Regions from separate parts of the Bacillus sp. JZ39 genome, predicted to be linked through region 3. Evidence: riboswitches for the same ligand, from Rfam matches in the RefSeq annotation. Region 3 holds a riboswitch; each other region holds the start of a gene.
The links. Region 3 has a riboswitch for S-adenosylmethionine ahead of M1D65_RS05935 (bifunctional homocysteine S-methyltransferase/methylenetetrahydrofolate reductase). Riboswitches for the same ligand answer to the same signal wherever they lie in the genome.
Positions count from the first base shown of each region.

Region 1: another riboswitch for S-adenosylmethionine. It lies ahead of M1D65_RS19460 (5-methyltetrahydropteroyltriglutamate--homocysteine S-methyltransferase); the one in region 3 lies ahead of M1D65_RS05935 (bifunctional homocysteine S-methyltransferase/methylenetetrahydrofolate reductase).
Region 2: another riboswitch for S-adenosylmethionine. It lies ahead of metE (5-methyltetrahydropteroyltriglutamate--homocysteine S-methyltransferase); the one in region 3 lies ahead of M1D65_RS05935 (bifunctional homocysteine S-methyltransferase/methylenetetrahydrofolate reductase).

Region 1 covers NZ_CP096389.1:3,795,354-3,801,784, reverse strand. The annotation lists gene M1D65_RS19485 (GntP family permease) at 1-161, shown strand, start outside; gene M1D65_RS19480 (CoA transferase subunit A) at 185-901, shown strand; gene M1D65_RS19475 (succinyl-CoA--3-ketoacid CoA transferase subunit B) at 898-1,548, shown strand; gene M1D65_RS19470 (3-hydroxybutyrate dehydrogenase) at 1,565-2,338, shown strand; gene M1D65_RS19465 (5-methyltetrahydropteroyltriglutamate--homocysteine S-methyltransferase) at 2,391-3,527, opposite strand; SAM riboswitch class I at 3,605-3,711, opposite strand; gene M1D65_RS19460 (5-methyltetrahydropteroyltriglutamate--homocysteine S-methyltransferase) at 3,780-4,913, opposite strand; SAM riboswitch class I at 4,995-5,101, opposite strand; gene M1D65_RS19455 (LURP-one-related/scramblase family protein) at 5,167-5,655, opposite strand; gene M1D65_RS19450 (hypothetical protein) at 5,784-6,047, opposite strand; gene M1D65_RS19445 (hypothetical protein) at 6,337-6,431, opposite strand, start outside.
Region 2 covers NZ_CP096389.1:1,352,196-1,358,626, reverse strand. The annotation lists gene thiX (HMP/thiamine ABC transporter permease ThiX) at 1-449, shown strand, start outside; gene rsbRB (RsbT co-antagonist RsbRB) at 480-1,313, opposite strand; gene isp (serine protease Isp) at 1,536-2,495, shown strand; SAM riboswitch class I at 2,628-2,783, shown strand; gene metE (5-methyltetrahydropteroyltriglutamate--homocysteine S-methyltransferase) at 2,911-5,199, shown strand; gene guaD (guanine deaminase) at 5,372-5,842, shown strand; gene M1D65_RS07110 (organic hydroperoxide resistance protein) at 6,180-6,431, opposite strand, start outside.
Region 3 covers NZ_CP096389.1:1,146,311-1,152,741, reverse strand. The annotation lists gene M1D65_RS05945 (CvfB family protein) at 1-800, opposite strand, end outside; gene M1D65_RS05940 (YajQ family cyclic di-GMP-binding protein) at 899-1,390, shown strand; SAM riboswitch class I at 1,497-1,614, shown strand; gene M1D65_RS05935 (bifunctional homocysteine S-methyltransferase/methylenetetrahydrofolate reductase) at 1,704-3,542, shown strand; gene M1D65_RS05930 (GNAT family N-acetyltransferase) at 3,633-4,082, shown strand; gene M1D65_RS05925 (GNAT family N-acetyltransferase) at 4,087-4,935, shown strand; gene M1D65_RS05920 (MFS transporter) at 5,047-6,315, shown strand; gene M1D65_RS05915 (mandelate racemase/muconate lactonizing enzyme family protein) at 6,324-6,431, shown strand, end outside.

The DNA of each region.
Region 1 (6,431 bases), 1.4 Mb from region 3:
GGATGGACACACTGCCGCATAATGGCGCTGTTATCACGCTTCTGGCCGTGACGGGTTTGACACACCGGCAATCCTATCGCGATATTTTTGCGATCACGCTCATTAAAACGGCTGCCGTATTTGCTGTGATCGCGATTTACAGCCTGACTGGTCTAGTGTAGAAGAAAACGAAAGGGGCATCAATATGGGAAAAGTGCTGTCATCAAGCAAGGAAGCTGCGAAATTGATTCATGATGGGGATACGCTGATCGCGGGAGGATTTGGGCTGTGCGGCATCCCTGAACAGCTTATTTTGTCTATAAGAGATCAGGGAGTAAAGGATTTAACCGTTGTCAGCAATAACTGCGGAGTCGATGACTGGGGGCTTGGTTTGCTTTTGGCTAACAAGCAAATCAAGAAAATGATCGCTTCCTATGTCGGTGAAAATAAAATTTTTGAGCGGCAGTTTTTAAGCGGAGAGCTTGAGGTCGAGCTTGTTCCCCAAGGAACGCTCGCTGAGAGAATTCGTGCAGGCGGTGCAGGCATACCGGGATTTTATACGGCGACAGGCGTCGGCACCTCCATAGCCGAGGGAAAAGAACATAAAACATTCGGCGGCAGGACTTATGTGATGGAGCGAGGCATTACCGGCGATGTGGCGATCGTCAAAGCGTGGAAAGCGGACACCATGGGCAATTTGGTTTTTAGGAAAACGGCGAGAAATTTCAATCCCATTGCCGCCATGGCAGGCAAGATCACGATTGCCGAGGCGGAAGAAATCGTGGAAGCAGGAGAGCTCGATCCAGATCACATCCATACGCCGGGAATTTACGTACAGCATGTCGTGCTTGGCGCGAGCCAAGAAAAACGGATTGAAAAACGAACAGTTCAGCAAGCATCGGGAAAGGGTGAGGCCAAGTGAAGGAAGCGAGAAAACGAATGGTCAAACGGGCTGTACAAGAAATCAAGGACGGCATGAATGTGAATCTCGGGATTGGAATGCCGACGCTTGTCGCAAATGAGATACCCGATGGCGTTCACGTCATGCTTCAGTCGGAAAACGGCTTGCTCGGAATTGGCCCCTATCCTCTGGAAGGAACGGAAGACGCGGATTTGATCAATGCGGGAAAGGAAACGATCACTGAAGTGACCGGCGCCTCTTATTTTGACAGCGCTGAGTCATTCGCGATGATAAGAGGCGGGCATATCGATTTGGCTATTCTCGGCGGAATGGAGGTTTCGGAGCAGGGGGATTTGGCCAATTGGATGATCCCGGGCAAAATGGTAAAAGGGATGGGCGGCGCCATGGATCTCGTCAACGGGGCGAAACGAATCGTTGTCATCATGGATCACGTCAATAAGCATGGTGAATCAAAGGTGAAAAAAACATGCTCCCTTCCGCTGACAGGCCAGAAAGTCGTGCACAGGCTGATTACGGATTTGGCTGTATTTGATTTTGTGAACGGCCGCATGACACTGACGGAGCTTCAGGATGGTGTCACAATTGAAGAGGTTTATGAAAAAACAGAAGCTGATTTCGCTGTAAGCCAGTCTGTACTCAATTCTTAATGGGAAGGTGTTTGACATGAGAAAACAAGTCGCCTTGGTGACAGGGGCTGCCGGCGGAATCGGATTCGAAATGGCAAGAGAATTCGCCCGGGAAGGTGCCAGCGTCATCGTTTCAGACCTCCGTCCGGAAGCATGTGAAAAAGCAGCCTCCAAGCTTGCAGAAGAAGGCTTTGACGCGGCGGCCATTCCGTATGATGTGACAAAGGAAGCGCAAGTTGCTGATACGGTGAACGTCATCCAAAAACAATACGGCCGCTTGGATATTCTGGTGAACAATGCCGGTATTCAGCACGTCGCTCCGATTGAAGAGTTTCCGACAGACACCTTTGAACAGCTGATCAAGGTCATGCTGACGGCCCCCTTTATTGCAATGAAGCATGTTTTTCCGATCATGAAAAAACAGCAGTTTGGCAGAATCATTAATATCGCGTCTGTTAATGGATTAGTCGGCTTTGCAGGGAAATCCGCTTATAATAGCGCCAAGCACGGCGTCATTGGACTCACAAAAGTAGGGGCGCTGGAAGGCGCGCCCCACGGCATTACAGTCAATGCGCTCTGCCCGGGTTATGTCGATACCCAGCTTGTACGCAATCAGCTTAGCGATCTATCGAAAACTAGAAATGTCCCTTACGACTCTGTACTTGAACAAGTCATTTTTCCGCTTGTGCCGCAAAAGCGACTGCTTTCCGTCAAGGAAATTGCGGATTATGCCGTGTTTTTGGCAAGCGAGAAGGCGAAGGGCGTCACTGGGCAGGCTGTCGTCCTTGATGGGGGCTACACCGCACAGTGACATAAAAAAACACACTTGCTCCGCTAGGGAATCAAGTGTGTTTTTTCTTTGCTTATTTCCAAACATCATTAGCGATCTCAACCACATGGCGGAGCTTCGCCCATTGCTCTTCTTCAGTCAGCTTGTTGCCTTCCTCAGTTGAAGCAAATCCGCATTGAGGGCTGAGGCAAAGCTGGTCTAAGCTTACATAACGGGACGCTTCTTCGATACGGCGTTTCACGTCATCCGGATTTTCAAGCTCACCGAATTTAGATGTCACTAAGCCAAGAACAAGCTGAAGATCAGACCGTTTTACATAACGGAGCGGCTCAAATCCGCCTGAGCGTGAATCATCATACTCTAAGAAAAGTCCGTCAAGATTCAAGCCGTCAAAAATGGTTTCGGCTGCTGCGTCATAGCCGCCTTCCGCTGTCCAAGTGGACTGGAAGTTGCCGCGGCAAATATGCATGGTTACCGTCAAGTCATCCGGGCGGTCTGCAATCGCGTCGTTAATCGATTTCGCAAACAGCTGGCGAAGCTCATCAGGCGTTGTTCCGAACGCTTCGATTTGTTTTAAGCCTTTTTCTGATAAGAAAACGGCCCACGCTGTATCATCAAGCTGGAGGTAGCGGCAGCCTCTGTCATAAAACGCTTGAATCGCTTTTTTATATGCTTTGGATACATCATGCTGGAAAAGGTGATAGTCGTTTTTGTATGCACCTTTTTCCAATTTCCCGCGGAAAAACAGCATATTCGGGCTTGGAATGGTCATCTTTGGCGTCGCGTCACCGGCAATGCTATGGAGAAATGAGTAATCTTCAAGCATTGGGTGAGTTGAAAAGTCGATATCGCCTGTGACTTTAATGCCGCGTGCTTTTGTCTGTACGTTATGGAATTGAATGCCTTGCTCAGGAGTAAACGGCTCAACGCCATCTAAGTTTTCCAGGAAATCAAAGTGCCACCATGCTCTGCGGAATTCACCGTCTGTCACGACGTTCAGGCCGGTTTCCTTCTGTTTTTCCACAATGCGGATGATTTCATCGTTTTCAATTTGGCGAAGCTGCTCTGCGGTCATTTCGCCGGCCGCTTTTTGCAGCCGCGCTTTTTTGACGGGCTCAGATCTTAGCAGGCTTCCGACTTGATCCGCGCGAAACGGCGGTTTTTTTCTTTGAAGTGATTTTTGTTCTGCGGGTGTTGTTTGTTGTGACATGTTGTCCATTCCTTCTTTCCATTCAAATGTAAAAAAGCTCTTCCTTTGGATAAGGAAGAGCTTGCGTGACAATCTCAACCTTATCTTCAAGAGCAATCATTGCTCTAAAGGATTTAGCACCATTCTGTTAAACAGCGGTTGCCGGGTATCGCAGGGCCAGTCCCTCCACCTCTCTTGATAAGGAAAACCTTTTTATGAAATTTTCTGATAGTATCTATTATTCACACATTTTCTATTTCTGTCAATGATAGATTATCTCCACACATCGTTGGCAATGTCGATGACATGGCGAAGCTTTGCCCATTGCTGCTCCTCTGTCAGAAGGTTGCCTTCTTCTGTAGAGGCGAAACCGCACTGCGGGCTCAGGCATAGCTGGTCCAAGCTGACAAAACGCGCGGCTTCATTGATACGGCGTTTCACATCTTCAGGATTTTCAAGCTCGCCGTATTTCGATGTGATCAAGCCGAGCACAATTTGCAGATCCTTGCGCTTCACAAAACGGAGCGGATCAAAGTTTCCGGAGCGGTCATCATCGTATTCCAAGAAAAGGCCGTCAAGGTTTAAGCCGTCCAAAATCGTTTCCGCTACAGCGTCGTACCCTCCTGATGCCGCCCAGGTTGAGCGGAAGTTGCCGCGGCAAATGTGCATTGTGATCGTTAAATCGTCAGGCCGGTCTGCGACGGCATCGTTAATTGTTTTAGCAAATATGGCTGGCAATGTTTCTGGATCACCGCCGAGCGCCCGGACAACCTCTCTGCCTTTTTCCTCAAAGAAGAGAGCCCATGACGTATCATCGAGCTGGAGATAACGGCAGCCAGCATCATAGAAGGCTTTGATTGCTTTTTTGTATGCTTGGGCCAGGTCATGAAAATATTCCTCTTGATCGTCATAAATCCCTTTATCCGCCTTTTCGCCAAAAAACAGCATATTTGGGCTGGGAATGGTCAATTTTGGCGTCGCGTTACCGGCAATCTCATGTAAAAATTGATAATCAGCAAGCGCTGGGTGGCTCGTAAAATCGAGTTTTCCCGTCACTTTGATGCTGCGCGCTTTCGTTTTTGTGTTATGGAACTGAATTCCCTCAGCCGGAATGAACGGTTCCACACCGTCAAGTCCTTCTAGGAAGTCATAATGCCACCAAGAACGCCGGAATTCCCCGTCTGTTACCACGTTGAGACCGATTTCTTTTTGTTTTTCCACGATGCGGGTGATCTCTTGATTTTCGATATCACGAAGCTGTTCCGCTGTCATCTCACCAGCCGCTTTTTTTTGCCGGGATTCCTTCACCGGAACGGAACGAAGCAAACTGCCGACATGATCGGCGCGGAAAGGTGCTTTGTGTTGTTTTTCTGTTTTTTGTCCTGCAACATTCGTTTGTTGAGCCATGTTATTCGCCTCTTTTCTGAAATAATGAGCATGTAAAAAGCTCTTCCTTTGTGAAGGAAGAGCTTGAACGATCAAATCTCCGCCTCATCTGCAAGAACGCAATGTTCTTAAGGATTTAGCACCATTCTGTTTGAAACAGCGGTTGCCGGGTATCATAGGGCCAGTCCCTCCACCTCTCTTGATAAGGTACAACTTCATATTCAGATTTCAATTATCTTAATATTATTACTTTTGCATCAATTGTCAATGCTTTTTAGAAAATACTTTCATCTTCATCGTTATATAAAACCATATCAAGCACGATAGCGATGGCAGTGCAAATCAGAACATCTTCCTCGTTTGCAATCTGCAAGTGATAGGAATCACCCCAACTGAGCCACTTTTTGCTCACTGACATCCGGACACTTTCCCCGTCCGTCAGCTGGAATTCATCCCTCCATAAATCACCATCGATTTCCCAGTTAAGCCCGGAAATCACAAATTTCGGTTTGAAAAACGTTACTTTCTTCGTTACCTCACAAACTGTTTTCCCGCCAATTGAAATCTCATAGCGCGGCAATAAAGACATTAGTTTTTGTTCTATGGAAACGAGCGTTTTCCCAGATGAGTCTGTCATTTGTAATGAGTCTCCTAACGAGAAAAAACGCCCCTCCACCTTGAATGTTTCTTGTTCATCCCGGTCATAAATGTGAAATGCATCTTTAAATGAGAACATTTTTTGTTTCATAAATAACTCGATCATTGCTGAAGTCTCCTTTGGGTTTGCCTTGTATGAAATTACGGATAGGTGGCGAAAAGGTTTCAGGCTCTAAATCAAAACAATTTTAAAAGGCTGCGTGATTCAGCAGCCTTTTCATTTGAAATATAGAATTAGGAAAGATGCATCCGGCGTTTTTGGCGGATGGCGTCAAGGTCGATTAGGTTGTTGTGATGAGGTGCGGCTGCTGGCAGAGGGCTTGTCTTTTGCGGTTTGCGGCGATTGTCCTTGCTGAAAGAAAAAAGAAGATAGCCGCATAATGCGATGATAATAAATAGGATCATATTACATACCTCCCAAAAAAAGTTTTGGTACTCTCTATTGTACGGATAAAAAGTCAAAAAGTATTCAAAAAATTCTAAATCAATAAATAACAAGAAACTGTCCCTCTAAAACAGTATAACCTGATGACCTGAAAATAGTCTTGAATCACGCTGTTTGCTCTTGTTGATGATTGGTTCTATAGTTACTATCGACGATAAAATAAATTCCTTTATATAACTTTTAACCTAAGTTTGCGTAATTCGAATTGCCTGTTTTTGGGTGCTGTATTCTTGCTTGTTTGGTTTATACCCTATTTTGCGGAATTGAACACAAAAAACCCAAATTACGGAGCATTTGGGCGGTACGGGTGAATAGGGATTGTATTTAGGGGATTTGAATGTTTTATTTGAAGAAGCGTTTGAACATTTTTCTGATTTTTTGAAATGGGCTGGATTTCTTTTGCATGTTAAGCGGCCTGGAAATGATCCATTTTTTCA
Region 2 (6,431 bases), 210 kb from region 3:
TCGGGTTTCGTATTTTATGCTTTTCCGCCTTATCGATGATGTTTGTTTTTACAACCGATCCGATTTTATTTGTGCTGAGCCTTGTCCAGCAGTGCAGGCTCTCACCAAAGCTCGCGTACGGTGTCATTGCAGGCTTTCGCTTTCTTCCGCTGTTAAAGGATGAGGTCCAGCTGATTCAGCAGGCTCATAAAATCAGAGGAGGAGCGGCGGAGAGCGGCATCATGAATAAAATCAGTGCGTTAAAACGATATACCATACCGCTATTGGCAAGCGCCATCAGAAAAGCGGAACGGACAGCGCTTGCGATGGAATCGAAAGGATTTACAGGAAGCAGAAACCGGACATACTACAGGATATTGAGCGTGAACCGGCGCGACTGGGTGTTCTTTTGCCTCGTCCTCTTATTATTCGCGGGATCCTTTCTCGTATCTTTATGTTTCGCATCATAAAAAATCCGCTATCACAGATAGCGGATTTTTTTATTGATGATAGTTTAATGCTTGGGCAAGGTTGGTTTTAATGGTAATATTCGAAAAGTCAATCCCCAGCTGTACAGCAGTTTGCGCAATTTCAGGCCTGATTCCTGACAGGGTTGACCGGACACCGATCAGATTAAGCGCCTCAATCAATTTAAAGATCTGGTGCGCCACCATCGTATCCACCACAACAACACCTGACAGATCGATTAACAGATGCTCCACACGCCTTTTCGCACAAGCTTGAAGCGTGTTTTCCAGAATAAACTTCGCCCGTTCGGTATCAATGTCACCGACAAGCGGCAGCAGAGCTGTTGATTTGCTCAGGGTAATGACAGGTGAGCTTAATTCCAATATCATTTCTCTTTGGGCGTTTAATTGCTGCTTGGCATTCATTTCAGCGTGATCAACGAATGTATAAATGGTGAAATCAAATACTTTTACAATCAAATCTGCCCATTTTTGCTTCTCTCCCGGTTCAAACGCTGATTCATTTTCTTCTGCGAACTTCTCAAAATACTTCGTATATAATCTCCTGTTTCTCATAAACTCCCGAATGACATACTGAACCGGTGTGTCGAGATGTTTTTGATCGTTGGTCAGCTCAATGACCCACTCTTGAAACTCTTCGAGAAATTGTTTTTCCGGTAAAACATACATGTAATTCAGATGCCGGTAAAACTCTCTGTCCTGCTCTTTCAATTCTTCCGTTACTGTTGCATTATGTAGGGCGTAAAGCGAATTCGGATCACTTTCCTCCATCGTTTCAATCCATTCCTCGGCCATTTGTTCCACATGCTCTGAAAAAAATGCATATAATTTTTCATTCAGTTTCATGACACTGCTCCTTTCCCCAACACTATTATAACTTGACTTACAGTTGAATCCCAGTCATACATGTTGAAGCCATCCAATATTTTGAAGATTACTAATTCTTTGGTGTGTATCCTATTTTTTCAAAATGCTTCAAATGGCTCTGTCCGAGCGCTTGCTTTTTCCATATAATATGAGGCAACACCCTTGAATCCACTTGCAAGCATAAAAAAGGAGGGCTTTTTTATGAATGGTGAAATCCGCTTGATCCCGTATGTGACGAATGAGCAGATCATGGATGTAAACGAGCTTCCTGAGGGCATTAAAGTGATTAAGGCGCCAGAAATGTGGGCAAAAGGGGTAAAAGGCAAAAACATTAAAGTTGCTGTATTAGACACGGGCTGCGACACAAGCCACCCTGATTTAAAAAATCAAATCATCGGCGGAAAGAACTTCACGGATGACGACGGCGGCAAGGAAGATGCGATTTCCGACTACAACGGACACGGCACACACGTCGCCGGAACGATTGCAGCTAATGATTCAAACGGAGGCATTGCCGGAGTCGCGCCTGAGGCAAGCCTATTGATTGTGAAGGTTCTTGGCGGCGAGAACGGCAGCGGACAATACGAATGGATAATCAACGGCATCAATTACGCGGTGGAACAGAAAGTCGACATCATCTCAATGTCCCTTGGAGGGCCAAGCGATGTGCCAGAGCTGGAAGAAGCAGTGAAAAACGCAGTCAAAAACGGAGTGCTTGTCGTTTGTGCAGCGGGAAATGAGGGTGACGGCGACGAACGCACAGAAGAGCTTTCCTACCCCGCAGCTTATAACGAAGTCATTGCAGTTGGATCTGTTTCAGTAGCGCGAGAATTATCAGAATTTTCTAACGCAAATAAAGAGATTGACCTTGTGGCACCAGGAGAAAATATCTTATCCACCCTTCCCAACAAGAAGTACGGTAAGCTGACCGGCACTTCAATGGCTGCCCCTCATGTCAGCGGAGCGCTTGCTTTAATCAAAAGCTATGAAGAAGAATCATTTCAAAGAAAGCTTTCTGAATCTGAAGTTTTCGCACAGCTAATCCGCAGGACACTTCCTCTTGAAATTGCAAAAACGCTGGCAGGCAATGGATTCCTGTATTTAACAGCTCCTGATGAGCTCGCAGAAAAAGCAGAGCAATCACATTTGTTGACCCTATAAGATTATTTTTCTTATATAATATACACCACATCATATAAATAAAAATTTCAAATTCTATGTTGACAATGAATTTGAATTACTGTTAAGATTACCAACAAATGATTCAACTTTTCAAAAAATTAATAACATTTTCTCTTATCGAGAGTTGGGCGAGGGATTGGCCTTTTGACCCCAACAGCAACCGACCGTAATACCATTGTGAAATGGGGCGCACTGCTTTTCGCGCCGAGACTGATGTCTCATAAGGCACGGTGCTAATTCCATCAGATTGAATCTGAGAGATGAGAGAGGCAGTGTTTTACGCAGAAAAGCCTCTTTCTCTCATGGGAAAGAGGCTTTTTGTTGTGAGAAAACCTCTTAGGAGCCTGTATCCGCGGGTTAACGAGAGTGTTTTACATATAAAGGAGGAGAAACAATGACAACCATCAAAACATCGAATTTAGGATTTCCGAGAATCGGACTGAACCGGGAATGGAAAAAAGCACTTGAAGCGTATTGGAAAGGCAGTACTGATAAAGATACGTTTTTGAAGCAAATCGACGAACTTTTTTTATCCGCAGTAAAAACACAAATTGACCAACAGATTGATGTTGTGCCTGTTTCTGATTTCACACAGTATGACCATGTACTCGACACAGCAGTCAGCTTCAACTGGATCCCGAAACGTTTCAGACATTTGACTGATGCTACCGATACATACTTCGCTATCGCCCGCGGAATCAAAGACGCCGTATCTAGTGAAATGACAAAATGGTTTAATACAAATTACCATTACATCGTTCCGGAATATGACGAGAGCATTGAGTTCCGTCTGACAAGAAACAAACAACTCGAAGATTATCGCCGGATCAAACAGGAATACGGTGTGGAAACAAAGCCTGTGGTTGTCGGCCCTTATACGTTCGTTACGCTTGCTAAAGGCTATGAACCGTCTGAAGCAAAAGCGATCCAAAAACGCCTTGTGCCATTATATGTACAGCTTTTGAAAGAGCTTGAAGAAGAAGGCGTAAAATGGGTTCAAATCGATGAGCCGGCGCTCGTTACCGCCTCTAGTGAAGATGTCCGCGGTGCAAAAGAATTATTTGAAAGCATTACAAGTGAGCTTTCATCCTTGAATGTGCTTTTGCAGACGTATTTTGATTCTGTTGATGCTTATGAAGAGCTGATTTCTTACCCGGTTCAGGGAATTGGCCTTGATTTCGTTCACGACAAAGGCAGAAACCTGGAACAGCTTAAAACACATGGCTTTCCGACAGACAAAGTGCTGGCAGCCGGCGTTATCGACGGACGCAACATTTGGAAAGCGGACCTTGAAGAGCGTCTCGATGCCGTTCTTGATATTCTCAGCATTGCAAAAGTTGATGAACTGTGGATTCAGCCTTCCAGCAGCCTGCTGCATGTTCCAGTAGCGAAACACCCTGATGAGCATTTGGAAAAAGACCTATTGAACGGATTATCCTACGCAAAAGAAAAGCTGGCCGAGCTGACAGCTTTGAAAGAAGGCTTAGTATCAGGAAAAGCGGCGATCAGCGAAGAGATTCAGCAGGCTAAGGCTGATATCCAGGCGCTTAAGCAGTTTGCAACAGGCGCCAATTCTGAACAAAAGAAAGAGCTTGAGCAATTAACTGATAAAGACTTCAAGCGCCCGATTCCGTTTGAAGAACGTTTAGCCCTGCAAAATGAATCTCTCGGCCTTCCGCTTTTGCCGACGACAACGATCGGCAGCTTCCCGCAGTCTGCTGAAGTGCGGAGCGCACGCCAAAAATGGCGGAAAGCTGAGTGGTCCGATGAACAGTATCAAAACTTTATCAATGCGGAAACAAAAAGATGGATTGATATTCAGGAAGAATTGGAGCTTGATGTCCTTGTTCACGGCGAATTTGAACGGACAGACATGGTCGAATACTTTGGTGAAAAGCTGGCCGGTTTCGCCTTCACTAAATATGCCTGGGTTCAATCATACGGCTCACGCTGTGTCCGCCCGCCAGTCATTTACGGAGATGTTGAATTTATTGAACCGATGACAGTGAAAGACACAGTCTACGCACAGTCATTGACTTCCAAGCATGTAAAAGGAATGCTGACGGGCCCGGTTACAATCTTAAACTGGTCTTTCCCTCGAAACGACATCTCGAGGAAAGAAATCGCCTTCCAAATCGGGCTTGCCCTTCGCAAAGAAGTTAAAGCGCTTGAAGACGCAGGCATTCAAATCATTCAAGTCGATGAACCAGCGCTGCGTGAAGGCCTTCCATTAAAAACCCGCGATTGGGATGAGTATTTGACTTGGGCGGCAGAAGCTTTCAGATTAACCACTTCTTCCGTGAAAAACGAGACACAAATTCATACACATATGTGCTACAGCAACTTCGAAGATATCGTTGATACAATCAATGATCTTGATGCCGATGTGATTACAATCGAACATAGCAGAAGCCACGGAGGATTTTTAGATTACTTAAAAAACCACCCGTATTTGAAAGGGCTTGGCCTTGGTGTATATGACATTCACAGCCCTCGTGTGCCGTCAACTGAAGAAATGTACAATATTATCGTTGATGCGCTTGCCGTCTGTCCGACTGACCGCTTCTGGGTAAATCCAGACTGCGGATTGAAAACAAGACAGCAGGAAGAAACGGTTGCAGCATTGAAAAACATGGTTGAAGCTGCAAAACAGGCAAGAGCACAGCAGACACAGCTAGTATAATTTGAAAAAACCATCTGCATTTGGCAGATGGTTTTTTTCTATAATACAGCCACAATAGTTTCTTATTTTAGCAAATCCCCCAAATACTTTGTTTATTTTGCACTTTTTTAAGAATGTTCTTTGCATTCTTTTCGGCTATACTAATAACACTCTATTGACAGGAGGGATTGGGATGAATCATGAAACGTTCTTAAAACGGGCTGTCACTCTCGCATGTGAAGGAGTGAATGCAGGAATCGGCGGGCCTTTTGGAGCCGTTATCGTGAAAGACGGAGCCATTATTGCAGAGGGAAACAACAACGTCACAACAAGCAATGATCCGACTGCCCACGCGGAAGTCACAGCTATTCGGAAAGCCTGTAAGGTGCTAGGAGCCTACCAGCTTGATGACTGCATTTTGTATACGAGCTGTGAACCATGCCCAATGTGCTTGGGCGCCATCTACTGGGCCCGGCCTAAAGCCGTTTTCTATGCAGCTGAGCACACAGACGCTGCCGAAGCCGGGTTTGATGATTCATTCATTTATAAAGAAATTGATAAACCTGCTGAAGAAAGAACGATCCCCTTTTATCAAGTGACACTAACAGAGCATTTATCCCCGTTTCAAGCATGGCGGAACTTCGCCAATAAGAAAGAATATTAAAAATTAAAAGGATCAGGCATGCGCGGCCTGGTCCTTGTTATTTCTCCAAGTAGCGCTATGCCCTGTGCAAATACAAAACAGCAATCATGCGCGCCGGAATTCAGCTTGGCAGACACCGAGCCAGTCGCCCGCTCCATCTGTAACTTTTGCAGGCTTTAAACGCTGTGATCGCTTCTCTGACGTTTTATCAATAATCTGTGCCCACTCCTACCCCGTTCCGCGTCAATTCATAATGGATATAAGTCTAAATCATTTATTAGAAATGTCTCAGACCTCGAAAAGATCACACCCGCTCCGACACCAAAAAACATCCTGAGAACACTCAGGATGCCGGTCATTATTTTAATTCTAGTTTTACATCAACATTTCCTCTGGTTGCCTTTGAGTAAGGACAGAATTCATGAGCGGCGTTGACAAGCTCTTGTGCCTTTTCCCGATCTAAATCTTTCGTGTTCACAACAAGTGTGACACCGATTTTAAACCCGCCGTCGCTCTCATCCTTCATGAGGCTGACCTGCCCTTCAATCTCCGAATCAATTTCGATATTCTGCTCTTTGGCTACGTGTTCGAGCGCGCCGCCGAAGCATGC
Region 3 (6,431 bases):
AAACGTTCTCTGATATCATCAGGCTGGCTTTTGTCACTGTACGGCATGGCACCGTTTCTCGTTCTCATATACGTTAGAATGCACTCAGCATCAACTGACATTGCATCCTGTTTTCTTGGAAGCAGCGACAAGTTGACTGAACCGTCTTCTTTCACTTGAATCACCCGGCCTGTGACTCTTGAACCGAGTCTTGGCTCCTCTTTTCTTTCTGACGGGTGAATAAAACAGCGGATACCGTCATCCGTGATCACGAATGAACCCGATGCGATCAGCCTGTACACCGTACCTGTCAGCTCTTTATTCATCAGATCTTCTGAAGCGTCGGTAAACAGTTCGCTGATGATATCTTCCGGCGCTGGTTTCGCAAACATGCGCCCCCGGTTCGTCACCTTCAGCATACAGTAAAGTTTGTCCCCTTTTTGCGGCCAGACATCTTCGTACGGCGGCAAATGCTCAGTTGCGACTAGTGCGTCCTTCGATAAACCGACATCAACGAAAACGCCCATATCTTCCACTTTATCCACCACTTCAACCCAGCCATATTCATCCGCGCTGATGACCGGAATTTTCATCGTGGCCGCAAGCCTTTCCTGCTGGTCTACGTATATAAAGACTTCTACTTCGTCTCTGTCCTCGATATCCTCAGTCATTTCACTGTTATGTAAGAGAACCGTATCTTCCCCATCGGTTAAAAAGTAACCGAAGTCGGTTTGGTGATCTATACTCAAGGTTAATTGCTGCCCTGGTCTCATGCTATCGTCCTTCCTGTTCCGCTTATTCTCTGCGGATTTTGTTAACATTTTTTCCAATCATCACAAATTGATTCTTTGTTCTATTGGAAGTTTCTCTTTATTCTACTATAATCAACACATAAGTTAAATGTTATGGAGGTTTTCATATGGCAAAAGAAAGCTCATTTGATATTGTATCCAAGGTAGAATTGCCTGAAGTGCAAAACGCAATCCAAATCGCACTGAAGGAAATCAGTACCCGATATGACTTTAAAGGCAGCAAAAGCGACATTTCTTTAGATAAAGAGGAGCTGGTCCTCGTTTCTGATGACGACTTCAAATTAAGCCAGCTGAAAGATGTGCTCGTCAGCAAATTGATTAAACGAAACGTACCGACAAAAAACATTGAGTACGGCAAGGTTGAAAACGCGTCAGGCGGAACGGTACGCCAGCGTGCAAAGCTTGTTCAAGGCATTGACAAGGACAACGCAAAAAAAATCAATACGATCATCAAAAACTCCGGACTGAAAGTAAAGTCTCAGGTGCAGGATGATCAAGTGCGTGTCACCGGAAAAAACAAAGATGACCTGCAGCAGATTATCTCAGCTGTGCGGGGAGCAGACCTGCCAATTGACGTTCAATTTATAAATTTCAGATAAATTTTCTGATTCCTATTGATTATTGTCTTTATTTTCGGTAAATTTGGAGAAAGGGAAAAACGCCAGGTATCTTTTGGCACTTCCTGACACGAAAATTTCATATCCGTTCTTATCAAGAGAAGCAGAGGGACTGGCCCGACGAAGCTTCAGCAACCGGTGTAATGGCGATCAGCCATGACCAAGGTGCTAAATCCAGCAAGCTCGAACAGCTTGGAAGATAAGAAGAGACAAAATCACTGACAAAGTCTTCTTCTTAAGAGGACTTTTTTTATTTCTCTTTTTTCCTTGCTGACGTGAATAAAGGAGGCAGACAATGGGACTTTTAGAAGATTTGCAAAGACAGGTGTTAATCGGTGACGGCGCCATGGGGACACTCCTCTACTCCTATGGCATTGACAGGTGTTTTGAGGAGCTCAATATTTCAAAGCCGGAGGAAATTCAGCGCATACATAAAGCGTATGTTGAAGCGGGAGCCAACATTATTCAAACGAATACGTACGGGGCCAACTATATTAAATTATCCAGACACGGTCTTGAGGATGACATCAAAAAAATGAATCAGGAGGCCGTAAAGATTGCGCGGGCTTCAGCAGGCGATGCATACGTGCTTGGAACGATGGGCGGCATACGGACATTTAATAAAAACGCGTACAGTCTTGACGAAATTAAGCGCAGCTTCCGCGAGCAGTTGTATCTGCTGCTGCATGAAGAGCCGGATGGCTTGCTGTTAGAAACATATTATGATTTGGAAGAAGCCCGTGAAGTGCTGAAAATCGCGCGCAAAGAGACTGATCTTCCGATTATGCTCAATGTCTCCATGCACGAGCAAGGCGTATTGCAGGACGGAACGCCGCTTTCTGACGCATTGCGCTCGATTGCGGATCTCGGAGCTGATATCGTCGGCATTAACTGCCGCCTCGGCCCTTATCACATGATTGAAGCGCTCAGCGAAGTGCCGATTTTTGATGACGTATTCTTATCCGTTTATCCGAACAGCAGTCTCCCTTCGCTTGAAGAGGGACGGCTCGTCTATGAAACAGACGACACGTATTTTCAAAACAGCGCGTCAGAATTCCGTAAGCAAGGCGCGCGGATTATCGGCGGCTGCTGCGGCACAACGCCGAATCACATTAGGGCGATGGCGGAAGCAGTTGGCGGGCTGGCTCCGATTACGGAAAAAGAAGTCAAAACCCGGGCCAAAGAATTCATTTCTGTTCATCACGAGCGAACCGAGCCCGGCCTGGATGAGATCGCAGCGAAAAAACGCTCTATTATCGTAGAGCTGGATCCGCCGAAAAAACTGAGCTTTGACAAATTTCTGTCCGCTGCTGCCGAATTAAAAGAAGCGGGAATCGATGCCCTGACACTCGCTGACAATTCTCTGGCGACCCCGCGGATCAGCAATGTTGCCTGCGGCGCTCTCATCAAGCAACAGCTCGATATGCGTTCCCTTGTCCATATTACGTGCCGTGACCGTAACATTATCGGCTTACAGTCACATTTAATGGGCCTTGATACGTTAGGGCTGAATGACGTGCTTGCGATTACAGGTGACCCTTCTAAAATCGGGGATTTTCCTGGTGCGACGTCTGTATATGATTTAACATCTTTTGATTTAATCAGGCTGATCAAACAATTCAATGAAGGTCTGTCTCTGTCTGGAAAACCGCTCGGCAAGAAAACGAATTTCTCAGTTGCCGCCGCATTTAATCCTAACGTCCGCCATCTGGATAAAGCGGTAAAACGGCTTGAGAAAAAAATAGATTGCGGCGCAGATTATTTTGTTTCTCAGCCTGTCTATTCCGAGCAGCAGCTTGTCGATATCCATAACGAAACAAAACATCTGAAGACGCCGATCTATATCGGCATCATGCCGCTGACAAGCAGCCGGAATGCCGAATTCATCCATAATGAAATTCCCGGCATTAAGCTGTCTGATACGATTCGCGAAAAAATGGCCCATGCCGGTGAAGATAAAGAAAAGCAAAAGGCGGAAGGCCTTGCAATTGCACGCTCCCTGCTGGATACGGCATGCGAGCTGTTTAACGGCATCTACTTGATAACGCCTTTCCTCAGATCTGACTTAACCGCCGAGCTCACTTCCTATATTCAGCAAAAAGATGAGCAGCGCCAAAATATCTTTTTGCATTAATCCCTTAAAAGACTGTCTGATCCAATCGGGCGGTCTTTTTCAACGGGATTCGTGTTACGATATAGAAAAACAGTCATGAGGAGGAACATTATGCTCGAAGTCAAAACCATTTCCGCGGAAGATACATATGAAATCCGGCACCGCATTCTGCGTCCCCATCAATCCATTGAACAATGCAAATATGAAGAGGATCATGCAAAAGGCTCCTTTCATCTCGGCGCGTTTTTTGAAGGAAAGCTGATCAGCATCGCTTCTTTTTCCCCGCAAAATCAGCCATTAATAACAGAATCCCCAGCATATCGGCTGAGAGGCATGGCAACGCTTGAAGGATATCGCGATCAAAAAGGCGGGAGCACGCTGATCAAACACGCGGAAGAGAAACTGGCAAAGAACGGCGTTCAGGCAGTCTGGTGCAATGCCAGAAGCCATGTGAAAGGCTACTATTCAAAGCTTGGGTGGGAAGTACTCGGCGAACCGTTTGAGATTCCCGGCATAGGCACTCATATTGTCATGTACAAAACACTAGGAACAAGCAGGTGATCTTATGGATTTAGTGGATGAGCTGATTGAGCTTCATGAAGAACATGTTTCCGGCTTATTACGGCTTTGCAGGCAAGCCGGGTGGCCGGATTACGGCGAACAAGAGCTGGCACTGCTTGTCCAGCAAGGACGCTTTTTCGGCTATCAAAATGTCAGCGGTGATATTATTTCCTGCATCGGCTTGTTTTTGTTTGGCCGGCTTGCTTCTATCGGCCTCGTGATCGTGGACAAAGAATATCAACGGCTCGGTCTCGGCCGGCGTATGGTAAACGCCTGTATCCCCCAAGCGGGTGAAAACACCGCCATCAGGCTTTGCGCCACAAAAGAAGGTTTGCCGCTTTATGAAAAAGCAGGTTTTCATACGGCAGGTTCAGTGCGAAAGTACAGCTGTCACAGTTTTCAACCTTATACAAAAAAGCTTGATGCTGAACTGACATCCTTTAGAGAACAAGACTTTCACGACTTAACCGCGGCGGATCTGGAAGCCTTTGGCGGAGATCGATCAAATCTTTTGCAGCAGCTTATTTCTGCTTCATGCGAATGTATCATCGCCAGAAATCATGACGGACAGCTAATTGGCTACGGACTTTCTGTACAGACACCGGCCAATTTGAAATTCGGCCCTATCATCGCTCCATCATCAGATGTTGCAGCACAAATAATTAACAGGCTGGCGGCCGGCAAACAAGGGCCGATGCGAATCGATATACCGAGTGAACACACGTCTCTGCATGACAGCCTGATAGAAATGGGATTTCGTAAAGATGATGAACCTCCGCTTTTGTTTTATCAGAAAAAAGCGCCTATTCAAAATGGACACTTATATGCTTTGATTTCACAGGCTCTCGGTTAACCCTCTTTTTTCCCGAACAGGTATCTTCTGTTCGGTTTTTTGCTGTCTGATCGCTGAATAAACGAAGCCATCAGGGACATTCTAAGCAGAAGAAAAGGAGTGTGCTCTGAGATGGAATCATCAAAACAAAATAACGGAATGACGGTTGTAGCAATCGGTTCAATCCCTTTAATATTAACCCTAGGAAACTCGATGCTTATTCCGATTTTGCCAAAAATGAAATCTGAACTTCATTTATCACAATTTCAAGTCAGTCTCGTGATCACAGTATTTTCCTTGATTGCAGCTTTTGCGATTCCGATTGTCGGTTATCTCGCAGACCGATTCTCAAGGAAAGTCATCATTATTCCCTGCTTAATTTTGTATGGTGCCGGCGGTTTGTTAGCCGGGTTTGCGGCAGGTTTTTTTGACAATGCCTACCCTTGGGTCATGGCAGGACGAGCGTTACAGGGAATCGGGGCAGCCGGAACCGGCCCAATTGCCATGGCACTGACGGGAGATCTGTTTAAAGGCGCCCAGGAGAGCAAGGTGCTCGGCCTTGTTGAAGCTTCAAACGGCATGGGGAAAGTGCTATCGCCGATCATTGGCTCGCTGATCGCCCTGCTTGTCTGGTATGGCGCGTTTTTTGCCTTTCCTGTGTTTTGTATCATTTCGATCGTACTGACTTGGATTTTTATTAAAGAAAAGAAAAAGGAAAAAGAACCGCCACCAATCGGAAAATATGCAAAAGGGCTGTTAAGTGTCTTTAAACATGAAGGCAGATGGCTGTTTACCGCTTATTTAGCAGGTGCGACCTGTTTGTTTACTTTATTCGGCATCCTGTTTTATCTCTCAGATGTTCTTGAAAAAACATACGACACCGACGGCGTGAAGAAAGGCTTGATTTTAGCGATCCCGCTTTTGGTTATGTGTGTGACGTCCTATACAACAGGAAGCAAAATCGGGCAAAAGCAATCGTTAATGAAAAAGCTGATCGTACTTGGATTGGCGTTCATGACCGTATCCTACGCGGCACTGTCATTCATTGAAAATCTTGTCCTTTTTATCAGTGTTCTTGTACTGAGCAGTATAGGCTCAGGTCTTGTCCTTCCTTGTGTGAACAGTTTTATTACCGGGGCTGTCGGCAAAGAAAGACGGGGATTTGTCACCTCGCTGTACGGCTCTGTACGTTTCTTAGGGGTAGCGATCGGTCCTCCGATTTTCGGCCGCCTGATGCAATGGTCCAGACCCGGCATGTTTTTAAGCATCGCGGGATTGACTCTCGTTGTCGGGATTCTTGTGATGATGCTCATCCATGTGAAGCAAAACAATGAAGAAACAAAAGCAAAAGAAGACCCTAAAATGGCTGGCAATCGGCTCCAGCCCGCTGAGGAAAGGTAGCACCCAGTTTGAAAATTGTACGGATTGAAACCTTTCCGCTATTTCACCGATTAGAAAAGCCATACGGAGATGCCAATGGGTTTAAACGATATCGGACTTGTTATCTCATCAGGATT